4 regions of the Massilia violaceinigra genome follow, and region 4 is predicted to be linked to each of the others. Evidence: predicted binding sites of a transcription regulator. Region 4 holds the regulator's gene; each other region holds the start of a gene.
What was found. The regulator LexA, encoded in region 4, represses DNA repair genes until DNA is damaged. The targets are predictions, from matches to a motif close to ACTGTATNNNNATACAGT.

Region 1 (5,415 bases), 1.2 Mb from region 4:
GCGGGAGGCCAGTTGCGCTGCAACATGGTTTTTAGGGGAAAGATGCGCGAAATTTCATCGGTTGGCGCGATTTTGGTATCGGCCGGAAGGGACATCAGCACGTGTCCGTTTGTCAGACCTGACGCCGTTGCTGTGGTCTAATTTGCCCGGACACCTCAATAGGTGGAAAATCCACCATCTGAGGAGTAATACATGGCAACAAGAAAACGGAAGACATTCGATCCCAGCCTGAAGCTGGAAGTGGTTCGAATGATCAAAGAGCAGGGACAGAGCATTCAGAACGTCAGCGAGAGCATGAGCATCGGCCAGACCGCGATTCGCCGCTGGCTGACCCAGTACGGTGCTGAGCAGAGCGGCCAGCCGGGCATCGGCAAGCCACTCACTGCCGAGCAGCAGAGGATCCGGCAATTGGAGGCGGAAAATCTGCAGCTGAGACAGGATGTGACTATCTTAAAAAAGGCCTCGGCCTTCTTTGCCCGCGAAATGAAATGATGCATCAGCTCATTGTTCAACTGCAAAAGGAGGCCATTCCGGTTCAGAGCAGCTGCCGCATCCTCGACGTCAGCCGGTCCGGTTTTTACGCGTCGCAGCGCCGCTCCATCAAGCCAGTCGTCTGCAAGGAAACCGTGCACCTGAAGGCTTTGTTCATGGCAAGCCATCAGAGCTACGGCAGCCGTCGGTTGGTCACGGCCATGGCTGGCGAAGGCTTCCAAATCGGGCGTTACAAGGTGCGCAGTTTGATGCGTAAGGCGGCCTTGAAGCCCGTCTGGAAGCGAAAATTCGTTCACACGACAGACAGCAAGCACGACCTGCCTATTGCCGCCAATGTGCTCAATCGGCAGTTCAATCCAACGGCCCCAAATCTGGCATACGTCAGCGATATCACGTACATTCGCACCGCCGCAGGATGGTTGTACCTGGCCACAGTCCTGGACTTGTACGCGCGCAAGGTGGTCGGCTGGGCCATGGCACCGAGCATGCCTGCTAAGCTGGTCTGCGACGCATTGAACATGGCCATTCAACAGCGGCAACCGGCACCGGGACTCGTCGTCCATTCGGACCGAGGCAGCCAGTACGCGAGCGAGCTTTACCAGGATCTGCTGGCAGAACACGGCTTCGTTTGCAGCATGAGTCGTAAGGGAAATTGTTGGGACAACGCCGTTGCAGAGCGCTTCTTCTTGAACCTCAAGATGGAGCGTGTCTGGCAGCGCCAATATGCCAATCATGCCGAGGCCAAGGCCGACATCACCGACTACATCGTCGGCTTTTACAACTGCAAACGCATCAATTCAGCATTGGGCAATCTGTCGCCCGCCGTCTACGAACGGAAAATGGCAGTACGCGAACCTATCGTTGTGTCCGAAATAACTTGACCACAGCACAATTCCCCGTTTGACATCTTTCGCCAACCCATTCGATGCATGAAAATACCAAGTTCCTAAAGCATATGCCGCATGCGGGTCACCTAATAACACACCTTGCTGCAACAATTTTGTTGCCCTCAAAACGTCCGGATCCGATGTGCTTATGATCCGAAGCGCCTCCTGATACTCAGCACTTTGTTCGTTGATCGAATTCTTACTCACTCTTGATCTTCCTTTTCCTTTTCACGTCGGGTACGCTCTTCGCAATTTTCAGGCAGTTCGCTACAAGCCATGGGAGCGCTCTTCCACCGGCTCCCTAAGGTGCCGGCAGCTCAGTGTGTAAGGCACAAACCAGCGGATGCAAACCAGGAGCACATCGATCAGAAAGCGCATCCTTTTGAAGGGGACATGTTGATTCGCAAAGTGTTCGGCTTTGCAGTTTATCTGATGGATCTGCCGACAGGTAGGCTAATGCAACAAACCCGGAAATTGAAAAGGGCGGAAAAGCGTAGCGCCTTCCACCGTTGAGGAGTATGCCGGTGTAACACCTCCGGCATACGGCGAAAGGCGCTCCGCTTTTCCGCCCCAGGGCAGCGGCGCCAGCGTTGCGGCGCACTTGCTCACGCTCAGGCGCCGGGGAGGCGGCAAGCGGAACAGCAAATCAGAGAAAATACCTAGTCATCATCGGGATCGCGCCCCTGCATCGCCGCCCTGACCGCGCGCTGGGAAAACCCTCGCTGCATCAGAAACCGCATCTGCTTGTTGCGCTCGGCGGGATCGCTCGCCACCGTACCGAATTTGCGCTGCCACACTTCGCAGGCGCGCGCCGTCTCGCTGTCGGCCAGTCCGGCCTTCAATTCCTGCAAGGCCTCGCCCTTGACCCCGTGACTTTGCAGCTCGGCCATGATGCGGCTGTTGCCGAAGCGCGCGGAGCGGCGGTGAATCAGGGATTCGGAAAAACGTTCCTGCGACAGCCAATTGTTTTTTTCGAGGAAGTCGAGCAGGGCGTCGACGTCGTCGCCCTCCTCCGCATGGCGCGCCAGCTTGCGCCCCAGTTCAAGCCGGCTGTGCTCGCGCATCGAGAGATAGCGCAGGGCACGGCCTTTCAGGCTCAGTTGGGGTGCTGCCATCGTTGCCGCCGCCGATTACTCGGGGACTGCTTTCAGCTTGGCGACCTTGACAGGCTCCTCGCCACCGACCGGCGGCAGCTCGCGCACGCCGAGCGCCACGCGCACCTTGTTTTCGATCTCGCGCGCCAGCGCCGGACGCTCCTTGAGGAAGATGCGCGCATTATCCTTCCCCTGGCCAATACGTTCGCCGTTGTAGCTGTACCAGGAACCCGACTTCTCGACGATCTTGTTATCCGCACCCAGATCCAAGATCTCGCCTTCGCGCGACGTGCCTTCGCCATAAAGAATGTCGAAGTGCGCTTCCTTGAACGGTGGCGCGATCTTGTTCTTGACGACCTTGACCTTGGTTTCGTTACCGATGACTTCGTCGCCGGACTTGATCGAACCGGTGCGGCGGATGTCCAGGCGCACGGAAGCGTAGAACTTGAGCGCGTTACCACCGGTGGTGGTTTCCGGGCTGCCGAACATGACGCCGATCTTCATGCGGATCTGGTTGATGAAGATAACCAGGGTGTTGGTGCGGTTGATCGAACCGGTCAGCTTGCGCAGTGCCTGGGACATCAGACGCGCCTGCAGACCCGGCAGCGAATCGCCCATGTCGCCTTCGATCTCCGCGCGTGGAGTCAGGGCCGCCACAGAGTCGATCACGACCAGGTCGACACTGCCCGAACGCACCAGTGCATCGGTGATTTCCAGGGCCTGCTCACCCGTGTCCGGCTGCGAAATGAGCAGTTCGGACAGGTTGATGCCCAGTTTTTGGGCGTAACCGACATCAAGCGCGTGCTCGGCATCGATAAAGGCGCAGGTGCCGCCCAATTTTTGCATTTGTGCGATGGTCTGCAGGGTCAGGGTTGTTTTACCCGACGATTCAGGACCGTAGATCTCGACCACGCGGCCACGCGGCAAGCCGCCCACGCCCAGCGCGATGTCCAGGCCGAGCGAACCGGTCGAGACGACCTGCACATCTTCGACGGGCGCATTGGCGTCCATGCGCATGACGGAGCCCTTGCCGAACTGCTTTTCAATCTGCGCGAGGGCAGCGGCCAGCGCCTTGCCTTTCTCGCCAGCATTTAATACGGTTTTTTTATCATCCATAATTTTCTTTCAGTCCAGAGAGTGGTCCAGATCCAGGGCAGAAGACACGTCACAGACAACACTGTACAAATAAACAGTGGTTTATGCAAGCGGCACGCGCCCCCGATTCAAAAAAATTCCCGGCGTTGCGCCAAATGAAACACAATAGCCCTAATTAGACGTTCCGGTGCCCTCATGCGTATTTTACTTGCCGAAGATGATAGCGTGCTTGCCGATGGATTGACGCGCTCTTTGCGCCAGTCCGGCTACGCCATCGATTGTGTGAAGAACGGACAGGAAGCCGATACGGCCCTGTCCACCCAGGAGTTCGACCTGCTGATCCTCGACCTCGGCCTGCCCCGGCTGTCCGGGCTGGAAGTGCTGCGCCGCCTGCGCGCGCGCGCCTCGCTCCTGCCGGTGCTGATCCTCACCGCGGCCGACTCGATCGAGCAGCGCGTCAATGGCCTGGACCTGGGCGCCGACGATTACATGGCCAAGCCGTTCGCCCTGTCCGAACTGGAAGCGCGCGTGCGCGCCCTGACCCGGCGCGGCGCCGGCGGCGGCGCGGCCGTGGTGCGCCATGGCCCGCTGGCTTACGACCAGGTCGGGCGCAGCGCCTATATCAATGACCAGATGCTGGACCTGTCGGCGCGCGAACTGGGCCTGCTGGAAATTCTGCTGGCGCGCGCCGGACGCCTGGTGTCCAAGGAACAGCTGGTCGACCACCTGTGCGAATGGGGCGAGGAAGTGTCCAACAACGCCATCGAAGTCTATGTGCACCGCCTGCGCAAGAAGATCGAAGTGGGCGGCGTGCGCATCGCCACCGTGCGCGGCCTGGGCTATTGCCTGGAAAAATACGCCGACGCCCCCCGCGCCAGCCTCGAGGCAGGCGTGGAATCGAAGTGAGCCTGCGCGAGGCCGCCCCGGCCGTGCCGGATGCGCCCGACGCCCTCTACGTGCCGCCCGGCGCCGAGCCGGACGAAAACATCCAGCATTCCCTGTTCGGCGAAATCCTCGACTGGATGCTGGCCCCGCTTCTGCTGCTGTGGCCGATGAGCATCGCCATCACCTACCTGGTGGCCAAGTCGATCGCCAACCAGCCCTTCGACCATGCGCTGGAAGACAGCATCACCGTGCTGGCCCAGCAGGTGCGCGAAGTCGACGGCAAGGTGCTCTCGCGCCTGCCCGGCAGCGCGCGCGACATCCTGCGCGCCGACGATGTCGACCAGGTGTATATCCAGATCATCGGCCCGCGCCGCGAACACATCGATGGCGACCGCGACCTGCCGCTGCCGCCCGACGACGAACGCCTGCGCAACGGGCGCGTCCATTTCCGTAACGAGCTGATGCACGGCGCGCCGGTCCGCATCGCTTTTTCCTACGTCAACCTGCGCCCGCTGGCCAGGCGCGGCGACGAGCCTTATGCGGCCCTGGTGCAGGTGGCCGAAACCCTGGATAAGCGCGCCCAGCTCGCCAACGAAATCATCAAGGGCGTGATCCTGCCCCAGTTCATCATCCTGCCGATCGTGCTGGCCCTGGTCTGGCTGGCCTTGACGCGCGGCCTTTCGCCGCTGGCCCAGCTGCAGGAACGCATCCGTGCGCGCCGTCCGGACGACCTCTCGCCGATCGATTCGCGCCAGGTGCCGGAGGAAATCTCGCCCCTGGTCGGCTCGCTCAACGACATGCTCGAACGCCTCTCGCAAACCATCGAAATGCAAAAGCGCTTCATCGCCGACGCCGCCCACCAGATGAAAACCCCGCTGGCCGGCATGCGCATGCAGTCCGAACTGGCGCTGCGCCAGCTCGACCCCGAGGAAATCCGGCGCTCGCTCGAACAGCTGGCCAAA
Region 2 (5,415 bases), 220 kb from region 4:
GGGTAGCCCTGCGGATTGTTGGCCGGATCGGCGGCCCAGCATTTGCCCTCCGGCTGGCGCAGCGCGCCGAAGCTGGCGAACTTGGCCGTGTGGCTGCTGCCGTAGTCGACGCAGCCACCCTTGATTTGGTAGTACAGTTCGGCCGCGCGGTCCCAGTTCGAGCTGATCGCCCCGACCGAGGCGGCCCACACCTGGTGCTGGCCCTTATGGGTGCGCATGTGGCCGACGATATCGTCGAACCCGCCCCAGTATTTGAAGCCGGTGCGGGTGTACTGTTCCGGGCCGAAGCCGAGGAAGCCGTGCACCAGTACGATCGGATAGTTGTTTGCTGCTGAGGCCGCTTGGAAGGCGCAGGAGAGGAAGAGAGCGGGAGCGAGGACTGCGCGGAGGATAGGTGACAACATGATTCTCTCCAGTCGAGAAAAAACGTCGGCACATTGTATATGCATTTAGCGCGCGCACGCACTCGTCACGCATTCGTCGCGTGGCTGTGGCTGTGGCGTCACATCAGAGGCTGCCGGTGCCCGCGCCGCCGCTGTCGGCAACAGTGCTGCTGGAGGCCAGCTTGCCTTGCCACACCACGTAGTCGTCGACCGAGTACAGCTGGCACGGCTGGCCGCTGGTGCGCGCGCAGGCGGCCAGCGCGCGCGCGTGCGGATCTTCCCCTTCCTCGGCCCAGCACCAGGCGCCGCTGGGCGAGACGGCGAAGGCGCGCGGGGTCATCTTGTGCAGATACTCGCGGTAGGCGGCGCGCCCTTTTTCGCTCAGGTAGGGCACGGCGGCGATATCGTCGACGCGCGCGAAATCGGTTTTCGGCACGGTCGGCGCGTCGGCCACGGCGACCACTTCGCTGGTCGGCATGCCGATCTGCTGCAGGAAGCGTTCGGTTTCGCGCCACCAGATGCCGGCGCCGTCGCGGCTGGCGATCATGCCGTGAGCGTCGCGCTTGAAGGCGCCGAATTCGACCAGGCGCGCCTTGCCGCCGGCACGCTCGAAGGCCGCGTGCATGCGCGCCACCAGGTCCGGCCCGAACAGCGAATCGTTCACGCCGTACATCCACAGGCTGGGAATCCTGTTGCCGGCGCCGTAGTTGGCGAAGGCTTGCACCAGTTGCGCGCGCCAGTCGCAGCGGTCGGCATCGTCACGCAGGCCGCCGGCAAAATTGATCAGGCCGCGCACGCCGGGAACGTCGCGCGTGCCGAGGGCGATGGTGGCCAGGCCGCCGTACGACTGGCCGGCGACGACGATGCGGGCGGAATCGACCCAGCTCTGGCGGCGCGCGAAGTCGATGGTGTCGAGCACATCGCTGGCCTGGGCGTGGCCGTTGGCGGTCATGTTGCAGCCATGGTCGGCGTAGTTGCCGGTGGAGCCGGCAAAGCCGCGCCGCATCGGTACCAGTACCGCATAGCCGCGCTTGACGAAGGCGGTCGCCATGTAGATGAAGCGCTCGCGGGTCTGCTTGCGCGGTTCGCCCGATTCCTTGCCGTGGTTGATGATCAGTAAGGGAAACGGGCCGGCGCCGTTGGGACGGAACACGGTGGTCTGCAGTTCCGACTGCCTGGACGGACCGGCGGGAACGGCGATCACCTGTTCGTTCAGGCGGTAGTCGAGCGGCAATTCCTGCTCGATCGCCACCGACGGCAGCAAGGTGAAGCCGGTCACCAGGGCAGTCAGGAGCAGGCGCAGGGCGCGGGGAAAAACGGTAGCGATGGTGGGCTCCGATGGATTGGATTGCCTAAAGGAATGATCTGATTCTATGCAGGTAGATACCCCTGAGCAATACCGGAATGGCAATATGGTGGAGATCGTGCGAAAAATAGTTATGAATTGCACGCCTTGTTGCCTGGATGGTCGTGGACCCCTGTTGATGCCGACTTACGAAGGACTATTTCTCAAAAGTAATTTACTCTCGCGATACCAGAGCGCAGGTGTTAGCATGCGCATGCTGTCAAATTCACGCCTTGCGCCCTTCGCCAACATGAAAAATCTCACTCCTGGAATCCGCCTGACGCGCGGCCATTTGACGCGCGAGCGTCCGCACCCACTGCGGCTGGCCCGGTGAACGCCCCGGCGCAGAAGGGACAAGCCGGGCCGGGCCGGCGCAGCGTCTGTGCGCATTGCGCGCGGCCTGTTGTGGCCTGCATTTGCCGCTGGATCAGTCCCGTCGAGAGCGCGGTGCGGCTGCTGATCCTGCAGCACCCCATGGAAGTGAGCAACGCCAAGGGCAGCGCGCGCCTGCTGCACCTGAGCGTGGCTGGCAGCACGCTGGTCGCTGGCGAGGTGTTCGATCCGGCGCAGCTCGGCGAACTGCTGGCGCTTGAAGGCCGGCGCGCGGTGCTGCTGTATCCCGACACGCCGGACGACAGGTCGTTGGCCATGCCGGCGCCCCCGCCACTGACGCCGGAGCTGTTGCACGCGCCTGAGCTGCTGCTGCTGGTGGTGCTCGACGGCACCTGGCGCAAAAGCCGCAAGATGCTTTATCTCAACCCCTTGCTGCATGCGCTGCCCCGTCTGCCGCTGAACGATATGCCACCATCGCGCTACCGCATTCGCAAGGCGCACGCGCCTGACCAGCTCTCGACGCTGGAGGCCGCTTGCCATGCTTTGGGCGAGATCGAGGGCGACCACGCCAGGTTCCTGCCGCTGAGCCGCGCGTTCGATGACTTGATCGATGCGTTTGTGCTGAATCAAGGCCGGCTTTGAACGCTGCTTGAACAAGCGGCAGCACCGACGTAGAATACTGTATGTTTATACAGTTAAATAGGTGCTGCGGTGACCGATCACGACAAGGACTTTGAAGAAAGCGTCATGCTCCCGCCGCGTCCGCTGGCGGCGCAGAAGGGGCGCGGGGCGGTGACCAACCTGCAGGGCCGCTACGAAGTCAACGCGCGCGAGCGGTTCGACGACGGCTGGGTGCATGAAGACGATGAGGACGACGCGCCGGCGCCGTTCCGCACCCAGGTCACGGACGAGTTCGCCAAAACCATCCTCAGCCGTAACAGCTCGCCCGACATTCCCTTCAATGTCTCGCTTAACCCCTACCGCGGGTGCGAGCATGGCTGCATCTATTGTTTTGCGCGGCCATCGCACAGTTACCTGGGTCTGTCGCCCGGGCTGGACTTCGAGAGCCGCCTGTTCGCCAAGGTCAACGCGCCCGATTTGCTGCGCCGCGAGCTGGCCAGGCCATCCTACATGCCCGAGCCCATCGCGCTGGGTGTGAATACCGACGCTTACCAGCCCTGCGAGCGCGGTCTGGGTATCACCCGGCGCGTGCTGGAGGTGCTGCACGATTGCGAGCATCCGGTGGCGCTGATCAGCAAGTCATCGCTGATCGAGCGCGACATCGACCTGATCGCGGCCATGGCGGCGAAAAACCAGGCGATTGCGGCCGTTACCGTCACCACGCTCGACCCGGAAATTTCGCGCACGCTGGAGCCGCGCGCGGCGGCACCGGCAAGGCGTCTGCGCACGATCAGGCGTCTGACGGACGCGGGCATTCCGGTGCGGGTCAGCGTCGCGCCGGTGATTCCCTTCATCACCGAGCCCGAGCTCGAACGGGTGCTGGAAGCGGCGCGCGACGCCGGTGCAGTGAGCGCGCACTACGTCGTGCTGCGCCTGCCGTGGGAGGTCAATCCGCTGTTTCAGGAATGGCTGCAGGCGCACTTTCCCGAACGGGCGCAGCGCGTGATGAACCGGGTGCGCGAAATGCGCGGCGGCAAGGACTACGACAGCGACTTCAGCAAGCGCATGCACGGGGAGGGCGTTTGGGCAGATCTGATACGCCAGCGCTTCGTCAAGGCGGTGGAGCGGCTGGGCATGAACGCCACCGGCGGGCGCTTTGCGCAACTCGATGCCTCACGGTTCAAGCGGCCGCTGGTGGTGCCGACGGTGCCGGCCAAGCAATGCGGCAACGCGACGGGGCAGCTTGATTTGTTCGGCTAGTGCCATTGGCTCGATAGGGGTGATTTTCGCTGCACCTTTTTGTGCCGTTGTTACTTTATGAGTTACTTTGTTATTCACGCATCTCAGTTAAATAGCGCTCGATCTCAAACACGTGTGCGTCCTCCATGCCCAGTTCTCGCAGCGCCTGCGCCAGGTCGAGCAGATAATCGCGGTTGGCGCCGCTCGGGCCGTGCGAGCGCGCGATTTGACTGGCAATATCGCGCTCGCTGGCCTCGCCGAGGAAGGCGGCATTGTCTTCGGTCGCGATGTACACCAGCCCCAGTTCGCTGCCGCCGTCCTCGAAGCGGATGTCGGTTGCCAGGCGCAGATAGCCGTTCTTTTCGCGGTGGTCCAGATGGGCAAACACTTCAGGCGTGATCAGGTAAGCCATGCCGGCGGTGACGGCGCCGGGCTGCGCGATCAGCGTGGCCACGCGCCCCGGCGCAGTCTCCGTGCCGCGGTGATCGTGTGAACCTTGCCAGAAGCGCCGGGTCCAATTGCTGATCGTTGCCGGTTTGCGCTCGATGAACGGAAAGTCCGGCTTGAAGATCAGCGAGCCATAGCCGAACAGCCACACGCGATGGTGGCCGTCGAATTGATCCATGCGCTGGTTGATGGCGATGGTGTTGTGTGACATGGGCAGAATCCGTTGGAGGCGAGCATGAATTATAGTGGCGGCGCGCTATCGGCGTAGCGACGGCGAAGCGCCTTGTCTACCGCGCCTCGTGAGCAGGTGCGGCTGACGGCGCCTCGTAGCATGCGTGAGCCGCGGAGTCTATTGAGCGTCCACAACCTACGGCGGCGTGTGATTGCCTGCGGATAGGGCCTGCTCGTGAGCGGCCGCGATTGGAATGTTCCAGTCATGCGACTCGACGAACTTGAACAGGAAAGCCATGAAGCTCTCGGCCGCCGGCGAGAGCGAGCGCTTGTCGCGCGTGTACACAAAAAAGCGCCGCGTCAGTTCCGGCTCGTGCAACTGGCGCATGTGCAACTGGTGCAGGCGAACCAGCGGTTCGGCATACGGCAGGCAGACGGTCACGCCCAGCCCGGCGCTGACCATGGCCAGCGCGGTCGTCATGAACGTCACTTCGTTGACGGGATTGAGCGGCACATCGCGCAGCGAATGGTGCATGTCGCTCAGCAAACGTTCGGTAAATTGCCCCTGCAGCGAGATGAACGGGTAGGCCGCCAGATCCGACCATGTCACGCGCTCCTTCTGCTCCAGCGCATGCTGCTGCGGGAACACCAGCACGAACGGCATCTCGAACAGTACCGCAGCCTCGATCTGCGCCGTCGGGTCGCGTTCGGGGCCGATGCCGCAGTCGACCTCGCCGCTGAACACGCGCGCGGTCACGTTTTCGACCCCGCAATCGACCAGGCGCACCTGTATTTCCGGATACGCCTTGCGGTAGGCGGCGATGACCTGCGGCAGCAAGGTGCACGACATCAACTGCGGGGCTGCAATCCGTACCA
Region 3 (5,415 bases), 980 kb from region 4:
AGATAAAAGCCGGCACCGGCGCCGAAGTCCCAGGCATCGGTTTCGCCGTCAATATTGGCGCCGCGCGGGCTCGTGTCCGGAGCGATCAGGATCAGGCCTTCGCGCGCCGCCGTGCGCTGGGCGCCGGCCTTGGTCGGAAAAGTCTCTTCGGTGCAGGTCAGGCCGGCCAGGTAAAACAGCGCCGGCAGGGTCTGGCCGGAGGGCACGGCCGGGATGAAGGCGGAAAAGCGCATCGGCAGGCCGGTTGCCGTCGAGGCATGGCGATAAAAACGTTGCACGCCGCCGAAACAGGCGTGTTCTGATAAAAGTTCGAGCATCGGTCGGTCCACGTAGTGAGTGATGGCGCAAGTATGCCTTGTCGCGCAATACTAAACCAGTTGCAGCCAGCCGAGCATGGCGCCGCCGGCCAGTATCCACAGCAAATGCAGTTTGGTACGCCAGATCACCAGGCCGCTCGCCACCGTCAGCAGCCATAGCGGCCAGTCGGTGGCCAGGTGCTGGCTGGCGCTGCCCAGGATCCAGCTGGTCGACAGCAGCAGGGCGATGACGACCGGCGCCATGCCTTGCTTGAAGGCGCGCACGGCCCGCAAATCGCGGTTGCGATGACCCCATTGTGCGGCGAAATAGGTCAGCACGGTCGAGGGAATCAAAATGCCGAGCATGGTCACCGTCACGCCCAGGAATGCGGCGCCGGTGCTGCCGGCGTTCATGCCGACCTGCCAGCCCATCAGCGCGACGAACAGCACGTTCGGCCCCGGTGCGGCCTGGGCCAGCGCAATGGCGTTATTGAACTGCGCCTGGGTCAGCCAATGATGCTGCTCCACCAGATAGCGATGCATTTCGGAAGTGGTGGAGATCGCGCCGCCGACCGACATCAGCGACAGCATCAGGTAGTGTCCGAACAGGCTGAACCAGTCGCTCCAGCTCAACACGATCTGCGGCGCGCTCATGGCCGCAGGCGCCGGTAGGTGAGAAAGCAGGCCAGTCCGCCCACGCCGAACAGGACGTACGCCAGCGGCACCCGGAGCAGCGCCACCAGCACGAAGCCGGTGCCGCACAGGGCCCAGCACCACAGCTGCGGCATCGGGTTCCTGGACAGCGCCAGCGACAGCTTCAGGCCGGTGGCGCCGATCATGCCGGCCGACACCGCCGCCATGCCGCGCAGTGCGCCTGCCACGCCCGGATGATCGACAAAGCGCGCATGGACCAGAGCCAGCAGCAGCACCAGCACCAGCGGCACGGCCAGCATGCCGGCCAGCGCCGAGAGCGCACCGGCCAGGCCGAAATAGCGCCCGCCGATCATCATCGACAGATTGACCACGTTCGGCCCCGGCATGATCTGGGCGACGGCCCAGTCTTCCAGGAATTCCTCATGCGTCAGCCATTGCTTGCGCTCAACGATTTCGCGCTGCACGACCGCGAGCACCCCGCCGAAGCCCTGCAGCGCCAGCAAGGTAAAGGAAACAAACAGGTCGGTCAGCGATTGCGGGCGCGGGCGGGCGGGGAGGGACGGGTCGGTCATGCTGCATTATCGCGCCGGCCCGCCCGCCTGTCCATGCGGGCTCAACCGCCACCAATGCCGCGCATCACGCGGCCCGTGCCGCCGCATTCGGTGCAGGCGCTGCCGTTGGCCAGCTTGCCCTTGCCGCTGCAGGCGTCGCAGATATCCTCGGCCGCGCCTAGCGTACCTGGTTCGGCTTCGTCACCCGGGTTGAGCGTGGGTTCCGTCGTAATCTTTTCAGTTGGAATTGTCATGATGTCCTCGGTCGGCATGGTGAAATGCGCACGCGCGCGTGGCATACGTGCGTGCCGCATTGTATGCCGCGTTGTCATGGGCCGGCGCTGTGTTGCCTCTTTAAAAATGGCACCGAAAAACTATGCCTCAAGCATATTTTTTGCCGTTTCGATGGAACCTTGACATTGACTTTGATCTTTATTGAGGGATACTCCCTAGGCAGTACTGGGTTCCCTTTGCAACGTTTCTGAATGCCTGTAAGGAATCACAAAATGAATCGACAGCAACGTCCCGACAGCGGCGGTCTCGCCCTGGCTGAACCGCCTTACCAACGCCACGACGTGCGCCAGCGCGACATCGTCAACCATGCCATTTCGGTCCAGGAGACCAGCAATACGATGTCTGCCATCGAGTATCTCAAAGCGCAGGATATTGCCCCCGATGTGATCGAACGGGTCTTGCTGGAACCGCAGCGCCGGCGTGGGCCGCTCGCCCATTAAGTGGTGCCGGGTGGTGATGCAGGGCCGGCGCAGTGCGCGCGAGCGATGCTGCAGGCATATCAGAATGTTATCGAACCACCCCTCTCGCGCTGCGTGCAAAACCGGCGGTTATGCACAAAAAAATCTTGTAGGAAATTTCTTAATATTTTTTACCGCCTTCTCCATTGAATTTGTAAGTGCTTGATTTATATGGGTATAATTTCTGCCTCACGAATGAGCATTTTGTTGAAACCCGCATCGTTACACGCTTGCGGACTGTCAAGAGGGGATTATCCACAAAGTTATCCACAGCGATTGTGGATATCCCAAAAAGTACTTTAGAAACGGCTACTTAGCGCGCATAAGGCGATTTTTGACCGCCGCTTTCATGGCTGGCATGAATCGGGGAGCGGTGGCGTGGCGGGAAACCGCCAAGTTTTTTACTTGCGCAATAATACTGGATAAATGTACAGTCATGTCAACCTCAGTTTGATTGCCCGATATGACCGCAGTTCCCCATGCCGCTTCCTCCGACGATCCCTTTGCCAGCCTCAATCCCGCGCAGCGTGCTGCCGTCGAGCATGACATTGGCGTGGCCGCGGGCAGCGCGCGGCCCCTGCTGGTGATCGCCGGCGCCGGTTCCGGCAAGACCAATACGCTGGCGCACCGCGTGGCGCGCCTGATCATGAGCGGCGCCGATCCCCAGCGCATCCTGCTGCTCACGTTTTCGCGCCGCGCCGCCAACGAGATGACGCAGCGCGCCAGCAACGTGCTGCACCGGATCATGGGTGCGCGCGGCGGCCAGCCACCGGCCAGCCTGCCTTGGGCGGGCACCGTCCACAGCATCGGTGCGCGCCTGCTGCGCGATTACGCCGGCCGCATCGGCCTCGAGGAATCGTTCACCATCCACGACCGGGGCGATTCCGAAGATTTGATGGGCATGGTGCGCCACGACATCGGCCTGACCCAGACCGAAAAACGCTTTCCCCTCAAGGGAACCTGCCTGGCCATCTATTCGCGCGTGGTCAACAGCCGTGACACCTTGGCGCTGGTGCTCCAGAGTACCTTTCCCTGGTGCAGTGAATGGGAAGCCCAGCTCAAGACCCTGTTCGGGGCCTATGTCGACGCCAAGCAGGAGCAGAACGTGCTCGATTACGACGATCTTTTACTGTTTTGGGCCGAGATGGCGGCCGATCCCGACCTCGGCGCCCACATCGGCGGCCTGTTCGACCATGTCCTTGTCGATGAGTACCAGGACACCAACCGCCTGCAGGCCGCGATCCTGATGGGCATGAAGCCGGGCGGCGAGGGTGTGATGGTGGTCGGCGACGATGCGCAGTCGATCTATTCTTTCCGCGGCGCCACGGTGCGCAATATTCTCGATTTCCCGAAACAGTTCGCGCAGGAAGCCTGCATCGTCACCCTGGACCGCAACTACCGTTCGACCCAGCCGATCCTGGATGCGTCCAACGCCGTGATCGGCGCCGCGCTCGAGCGCCACGCCAAGACCTTGTGGACCGACAAGGTGTCTACCGTCCGGCCGCAACTGGTGCTCATTCCCGACGAGGCCGAGCAGGCGCGCTGGGTCTGCAACCGTATCCTGGAGCACCGCGAAACGGGCATGGCGCTCAAGGCGCAGGCGGTGCTGTTCCGCGCGGCCAGCCACAGCGCCGCGCTGGAGTTGGAACTGATGCGCCGTAATATTCCCTTCGTCAAATTCGGCGGCCTGAAGTTCCTGGAAGCATCCCACATCAAGGATGTACTGGCGGTGCTGCGCTTTGCCCAGAATCCAAGCGGCCGGGTGGCCGGTTTCCGCGTGGTGCAACTGGTGCCGGGCATCGGCGCCGCCACCGCCACCCGGCTGCTGGACGCGGTCGGCGAGGCGGCCGAGCCGCTGCGCGCGGTCGAGCAATTTGCCGCGCCCGCCAGGAGCGGCGGCGACTGGGAGCAGTTTGTCGCGCTGTTTCGCGCCCTGCGCGCGCCAGGGCTGCGCTGGCCGGCCGATATCGAGCTGGTCAAGAACTGGTACCTGCCGCACCTCGAACGCATGTATGACGACGCCCAGGTGCGCGTGGCCGATGTGGAACAGCTGGCGCGCCTGGCGGGCGGTCATGGCTCGCGCGAAACGTTTCTGGCTGAGATCACGCTCGACCCGCCCGAAGCGACCAGCGACCGCGCCGGACCGCCCCTTCTGGACGAGGATTACCTGATTCTCTCGACCATCCATTCATCCAAGGGACAGGAATGGAAATCGGTGCATGTATTGAACGTGGTGGACGGTTGCATCCCGTCCGACATGAGTACCGGCAATGCCGCCGATATCGAGGAGGAGCGCCGCCTGCTGTACGTGGCCATGACACGCGCCAAGGAGCATCTTCACCTGGTGGTGCCGAACCGGTTTTTCATCAAGCAGCAGGCGCAGATGGGCGACCGCCACGTGTACGCGGCGCGCACGCGCTTCATCAGCCCGGCCATGCTCAAGCATTTCGAGGAAACGGTGTGGATGACGGCCGACACCCAGCAGAGTCGCACACCGATGCCCGACAGCGTGCGCATGCTGGTGCGCGAGCGGGCGCGCAATGCGTGGAAGTAGTTAAGCGCCAGCGAACCTGAGCACCTAAAGCTTGGGAGCCTGAAAGCCGTCGCTCGGCCGTTCGCGGCCGGACCCGTTATCACGCGCCTGGCGTGGGGGAGGGCTCGAACAGCGTCGCCACTGCCAGGTACTCGTAAGGCGCCCCGCCCGGTTCGCTCAGCGCCAGCAGGGCGCAGCGCAAGTGCAGGGCGCTGCCGTCGGTCGCCCGGGTCTGGATATCGCCCGACCACGCACCATCGCGCGCCAGGGACAGCTTGATGTCGTCCACCAGCGCCTCGGGGAACGTTCCGGTATGCAAAGCGTGCAGGTCGCGCCCGATGAGTGTGTCGCGGCGCCTGCCGGTCAGTTCGCACAGGCGGTCGCTGGCCTCGATGATGTGCCCTTTGGGGTCGAGCTTGAGCACCAGCGCCTGCTGGCCGAGCAGCGCCTGCACCTGGCGCGCTTTGTCGAGTTCGGCAGCCATCGCTGCGCGCTCGGCCGCTGCCGCCTGCAGGCTGGCATACGCGCGCAGCGAGGCAATGACCGTGGTGAACAGCTTGCGCGTGGTCAGGTCGGCCTTGCACCAGAAATCGTTGATGTCATAATCGCAAATGATGCTGTGTTCGAGT
Region 4 (5,415 bases):
GCCAATGGCCTCGTGCGCGACGTTTTCCGCACGCGCAATATGCGTTCGCTGCAGGGGAACTCGGGCATCGGCCACTGCCGCTATCCGACCGCCGGTTCGTCCAGCGAGGAAGAAGCGCAGCCGTTCTACGTGAATGCGCCGTTCGGCATCACGCTCGCGCACAACGGCAACCTGACCAATCAGGAACAGCTCAAGTCCGAGATGTTCCGCAACGACCGCCGCCACATCAACACCGATTCCGACTCGGAAGTGCTGCTCAACGTGCTGGCGCATGAAATCCAGGAATCGACCACCGGCTTTACGCTCGATCCCGATTCCATCTTCAAGGCGGTGCAAGCGGTGCACCGGCGCGTGCGCGGCGCCTACGCCGTCGTCGCCCAGATCGCCGGCCACGGCCTGCTGGCCTTCCGCGATCCGTTCGGCATCCGTCCGCTGTGCATCGGCACCAACGAAACCGACAACGGCACCGAATACCTGGTGGCCAGCGAATCGGTGGCGCTGGAAGGCATGGGCTTTCGCTTCCTGCGCGATATCGCGCCGGGCGAAGCGGTGTTCATCGACATGGACATGAAGCTGCACGAACGCCAGTGCGCCGACAACCCGTCGTTGAATCCCTGCGCATTCGAGTACGTGTACCTGGCCCGCCCCGATTCGATCCTCGACGGTGCTTCGGTCTATGCCACGCGCCTGAAAATGGGCGAGTACCTGGCCGACAAGGTGCGCCAGGAGTTCAAGTCGGGCGAAATCGACGTGGTCATGCCGATTCCCGATTCCTCGCGTCCTGCCGCGATCCAGCTGGCGTTGAAGCTGGGCGTCGAGTACCGCGAAGGCTTCATCAAGAACCGCTACATCGGCCGCACCTTCCTGATGCCGGGCCAGGCGATTCGCCGCAAGTCGGTACGCCAGAAACTGAACGCCATCGGTTCCGAATTCAAGGGCAAGAACGTGCTGCTGGTCGACGACTCGATCGTGCGCGGCACCACCAGCCAGGAAATCGTGCAGATGGCGCGTGAAGCGGGCGCCCGCAATGTGTTCTTCGCGTCGGCCGCGCCTCCGGTACTGTTCCCGAACGTGTATGGCATCGACATGCCGACCCGCGATGAACTGATCGCCTACGGCCGCAGCACCGAGGAAGTCTGCCGCGAGATCACGGCCGATGCCCTGGTGTACCAGGACGTCGATGCGCTCAAGCGCGCGATCTCGGACGTCAATCCGGCGTTGACCAGCTTCGAGGCGTCCTGCTTCGACGGCGTGTACGTCACTGGCGACGTCACGCCCGCATATCTGGACCGGCTGGAATTCGCGCGCCACAATCCGAAAGCCGCTCCGGCCGAAGATGCGGCGCGCACCCAGTTGAACCTGAACCTGGCGACCGCCGAGTAACTGATGAGCGAGAAGAAAAGCTACGGCTTCACCACGACCATCCTGCACAACGACCGGCAAAAGCCGATCGAGCACGGGTCGCTGCACAAGCCGATTCACACGTCGGTCACCTTCGGCTACAACGACGCGCGCCAGCTGGCGTCGGTGTTCCAGGGGAAGGAGCCGGGCTTTCGCTACGGCCGCCAGGGCAATCCGACCATCTCCGCGCTCGAAGACAAGATCACGAAGATGGAAGACGGCGTATCGACCTTGTGCTTTGCGACCGGGATGGGGGCCATTGGCGCCGTGTTCCAGGCGCTGCTGCGCGCCGGCGACCACATCGTGTCGTCGTCGTTCTTGTTCGGGAATACCAACAGCCTGTGGCAAACGGCGGCCGGGCAGGGCGTCGAGGTGGCGTTTGCCGATGCGACCGACGTGGCCAACGTCGAAGCCGCGCTCACGCCGGCCACGCGCCTGGTGTTCGTCGAAACCATCGCCAACCCGCGCACGCAGGTGGCGGACCTGGCGCGCATCGGCCGGCTGTGCAAGGAACGCGGCATTCTGTTCGTGGTCGATAACACCATGACGTCGCCCTACCTGTTCCGGCCTAAAACGGTCGGTGCCGGGCTGGTGGTGAACGCGCTGACCAAGTCGATCGGAGGCCACGGCAATGCGCTCGGCGGCAGCCTGACCGACACCGGCGAGTACGACTGGAGCGCTTTCCCGAACATTGCGGCCAACTACAAGCGCAATCCGCCGGCGCAGTGGGGCATGGCGCAGTTGCGCGCCAAGGCCCTGCGCGACTTCGGCGCCTCGCTGGCACCGGAAGCGGCTCACCATATCGCGGTGGGGGCGGAAACGCTGGCGCTGCGCATGGAGCGCGCTTCGGCCAGCGCACTGGCGGTCACGCGCATGCTCGAAGCCGACGAGCGCGTGGCGGCGGTGTATTACCCGGGCCTGGCATCGCACCCGCAGCATGCGCTGGCGAGCGATCTGTTCAAGGCGTACGGTTCGCTGTTCAGCTTTGAACTGAAAGATGGCATCGATTGCTTCGATTACCTCAATCGCCTCAAGCTCGGTATCTCCGCCAGTAACCTGGGCGATACGCGCACCTTGGTGATTCCGGTGTCGCACACCATCTTCTTCGAGATGGGTGCCGAGCGGCGCGCCAGCATGGGTATCGCCGAATCGCTGATCCGGGTTTCGGTCGGCATCGAAGACACCGCCGATTTGCTCGACGACTTCCGCTGCGCGCTGGATTGAACGGGGCAGGGCGGCACGCGCCGCCCTGCCATGTCATCTGGTGACGATGCGGGTTCGACCACATGGTTCGTACAAATACAAGGTCCTACACGCGATGAAGAAATACCTGTTTTGCCTGGGCTTGATGCTCGCCGGCGTGGCGCACGCGGACGAACTGGCCGACGCCAACGCCCTGTTTGCGAAAAAGGCCTATCCGCAAGCGCTGCAGCTGTACACCAAGCTGGCCAACGCCGGCAACGCCGAAGCGCAGCTGCACATGGGCGAGATGTATTTTTACGGCGAGGCCGGCACGGTCGACCTGGCCAAGGCCGAAGCCTGGTTCAAGAAGTCCGCAGCCAAGGGCAACAAGACCGCCGCCGGCTCGCTGGAGATGATCAAAAAGCGCGAGGCGCGCCGTGCCGACCTGGATTACTGGATCGGCAAATACGATGGCGCCGACCTGACAACGGGCCAGTTCCGTTGCCCGGCGCCGCGCATTCCCGCCATGTCGAAGCAGAACGAAGAAATCGAGAGCGTGTCGGCCAAGGTCGCGGCTTGGCAGGATTGCTACAACGGCTTCGTGCGCAACCTCAACGAGGCCAGCCCGCTGACCAAGCGCATTCCCAAGGATGTGGCTGACTTGCTGACCAAGGAAGAAACCGAGCAGTCGCGCGTGTATCTGGAAGGCGTGTATGCGGGCATCGCCGAAAACGCCAAGGTGTCGGCCAAGCTGGTGCTGGCCGACTTCGGCGCGTGGCGCAGTGCCACCGACGCCTATATCAAGGAACACAACCGCATCGTCACCGAAGCGGCGACGACAGCGCCGCGCAAGGGCGACTAGACGGCAAGGGCGCGGTGGAGCCGCGCCCGCACGCTCAGTTCCAGCTGCGCATCAACCCTACCGCCAGGCCTTCCAGCGCGAACTCGTCGGTTGCGGGATCGACGTGGATCACCTTGAAGTCCGGGTTCTCCGGCAGCAGTTCGATCAGCGAGCCGGTCTTTTTGTAGCGCTTGACGGTGACATCGTCACCGATCCGGGCCACCACGATCTGGCCATTCTTGGCGCTGTCGACCTTTTTGACGGCCAGCAGGTCGCCATCCATGATGCCGGCGTCGCGCATCGACCACCCACGCACCTTGAGCAGGAAATCGGGACGCGACGAAAACATCGCCGGGTCCACGCTGTAGGTCGCTTCCACATGTTCCTGCGCGAGGATGGGCGAACCGGCGGCCACGCGCCCGACCAGCGGCAGCGACATCATCAGGTTCGGCGGCGGCATGGGAATGGCGTCGACGCTGGCGCCGATCAGGCGGATGCCGCGCGAGGTCCCCGGCGAAATTTCGATGGCGCCCTTGCGCGCGAGCGCCTGCAGGTGCTCTTCGGCCGCGTTGGCCGACTTGAAGCCCAGTTCATTGGCGATTTCGGCACGGGTAGGAGGAAAGCCCGTGTTCTCGATCGCATCCTTGATCAGGTTGAGGATTTGTTCTTGCCTTGGAGTGAGCTTGATCATCGGTATGCGGGACTGTGTATATGGACAGACTGTATTTTTGTACAGTATTTCGCCTAATGCAAGGGTTAATTAGCCGAACAGGCGAATTATTTGCGATGGAGGCTGTCCAACACATAGCAGAGGAGGTGCGCCATGGATCGCATTGAGGTTCCGCGGGGGGATTATCAGGAAGATTTTGTGCTGTGGCTTGAGCGGCAGGCTGAGTTGCTGCGGGCGGGAAAGTTCGAGCTACTTGATGTCGACCACCTCATCGACGAGCTTGAAGGCGCAGTGCGTGCGGACCGCAGGGAGCTTGAGGGGTACCTCGAAAACATCACTGCGTATTTGCTCAGTTTGCAGTACCGCCCACGGTACAAACCACGACACTGGCGCATCAAGCTGGGCAACGCCCGTTTTGGCATGGGATTGCTGATTGATGATAGTCCCAGTCTGGTTTTCGACATTGCGGAACTGGCCGCGCTGAACTACGACGATGCGCGCCGCCGCGCCGCTTGGGAGACGCGCCTGCCGGAGTCCATCTTTCCGGCAGCGCTACCTTACAGTGCTGCGGAACTGCTTGACGACGACTTCGACCCGTCGTATCCGCCGGATGAGGGGTCGTGAACTGAAACAGAGGGTAGGGGGGGGGCATGGACCGACTCGAGGTTCCACTTGCTGACTACAACGATGATCTTATCCATTGGATCGAGCAACAGGTGAGTCTGTTGCGGGTCAGGGACTTTAAGCACCTTGACGTCGAACATCTGATAGAGGGGTTTGAGGAAATGGTCGGCCGCAATCAACGGGAATTGTGTAGCCGGCTGCACGTGCTGATCATGCACCTGCTCAAGTGCCAGTATCAGCCGAGGCGCAAGTCGACGAGCTGGCTGGCGACCATCAACGAGCAGCGCCGCGCCATTGCTCGGCTGCTGGAGCGCAGTCCCAGCCTGAGCAGCGCGGTCGAGCGCATGGCACGACAAGAGTATGCGCACGCCGTGCGTAGCGCGGTCATCGAAACCCGGCTACCGAAAAGCGCTTTCCCGCCGGAGCCACCCTTCACCCCGGCCCAACTGCACGACGACGACTTCGTGCCATGAACGGCGCGCAATCGCACAACTTTCTCAATGCGCCCTTGATTGTTGCTCTATTTCACGCTATAATCGCCGGCTTTCCCTTCCCACACTCGTCTTGACGCCGAGGTGGGCATTTGTTTAAACGTCCCTAAGGAGTTATGCATGCGTCATTATGAAATCGTTTTTATCGTCCACCCGGACCAAAGCGAGCAAGTCCCGGCGATGATCGAACGCTACAAAGCCAGCGT

Region 1: the regulator LexA is predicted to act here: its motif matches at 3,650-3,667, upstream of recA (recombinase RecA).
Region 2: the regulator LexA is predicted to act here: its motif matches at 2,740-2,757, upstream of CR152_RS17425 (PA0069 family radical SAM protein).
Region 3: the regulator LexA is predicted to act here: its motif matches at 2,671-2,688, upstream of CR152_RS20460 (ATP-dependent helicase).

Annotation. Positions count from the first base shown of each region.
Region 1 is NZ_CP024608.1:2,433,722-2,439,136, reverse strand. Features, by position in the region: one part of gene CR152_RS11035 (IS3 family transposase) at 193-442, shown strand; one part of gene CR152_RS11035 (IS3 family transposase) at 442-1,373, shown strand; gene recX (recombination regulator RecX) at 2,039-2,494, opposite strand; gene recA (recombinase RecA) at 2,510-3,589, opposite strand; gene CR152_RS11015 (response regulator) at 3,764-4,474, shown strand; gene CR152_RS11010 (sensor histidine kinase) at 4,471-5,415, shown strand, end outside.
Region 2 is NZ_CP024608.1:3,900,289-3,905,703, forward strand. Features, by position in the region: gene CR152_RS17410 (esterase/lipase family protein) at 1-404, opposite strand, end outside; gene CR152_RS17415 (dienelactone hydrolase family protein) at 508-1,662, opposite strand; gene CR152_RS17420 (tRNA-uridine aminocarboxypropyltransferase) at 2,059-2,703, shown strand; gene CR152_RS17425 (PA0069 family radical SAM protein) at 2,809-3,942, shown strand; gene CR152_RS17430 (gamma-glutamylcyclotransferase) at 4,013-4,579, opposite strand; gene CR152_RS17435 (LysR family transcriptional regulator) at 4,736-5,415, opposite strand, start outside.
Region 3 is NZ_CP024608.1:4,665,266-4,670,680, forward strand. Features, by position in the region: gene fghA (S-formylglutathione hydrolase) at 1-317, opposite strand, end outside; gene CR152_RS20440 (chromate transporter) at 369-950, opposite strand; gene CR152_RS20445 (chromate transporter) at 947-1,522, opposite strand; gene CR152_RS20450 (hypothetical protein) at 1,564-1,755, opposite strand; gene CR152_RS20455 (hypothetical protein) at 2,008-2,235, shown strand; gene CR152_RS20460 (ATP-dependent helicase) at 2,717-4,807, shown strand; gene CR152_RS20465 (PAS domain-containing protein) at 4,887-5,415, opposite strand, start outside.
Region 4 is NZ_CP024608.1:3,681,198-3,686,612, forward strand. Features, by position in the region: gene purF (amidophosphoribosyltransferase) at 1-1,383, shown strand, start outside; gene CR152_RS16450 (cystathionine gamma-synthase family protein) at 1,387-2,625, shown strand; gene CR152_RS16455 (tetratricopeptide repeat protein) at 2,720-3,445, shown strand; gene lexA (transcriptional repressor LexA) at 3,480-4,115, opposite strand; gene CR152_RS16465 (DUF29 domain-containing protein) at 4,248-4,718, shown strand; gene CR152_RS16470 (DUF29 domain-containing protein) at 4,745-5,191, shown strand; gene rpsF (30S ribosomal protein S6) at 5,330-5,415, shown strand, end outside.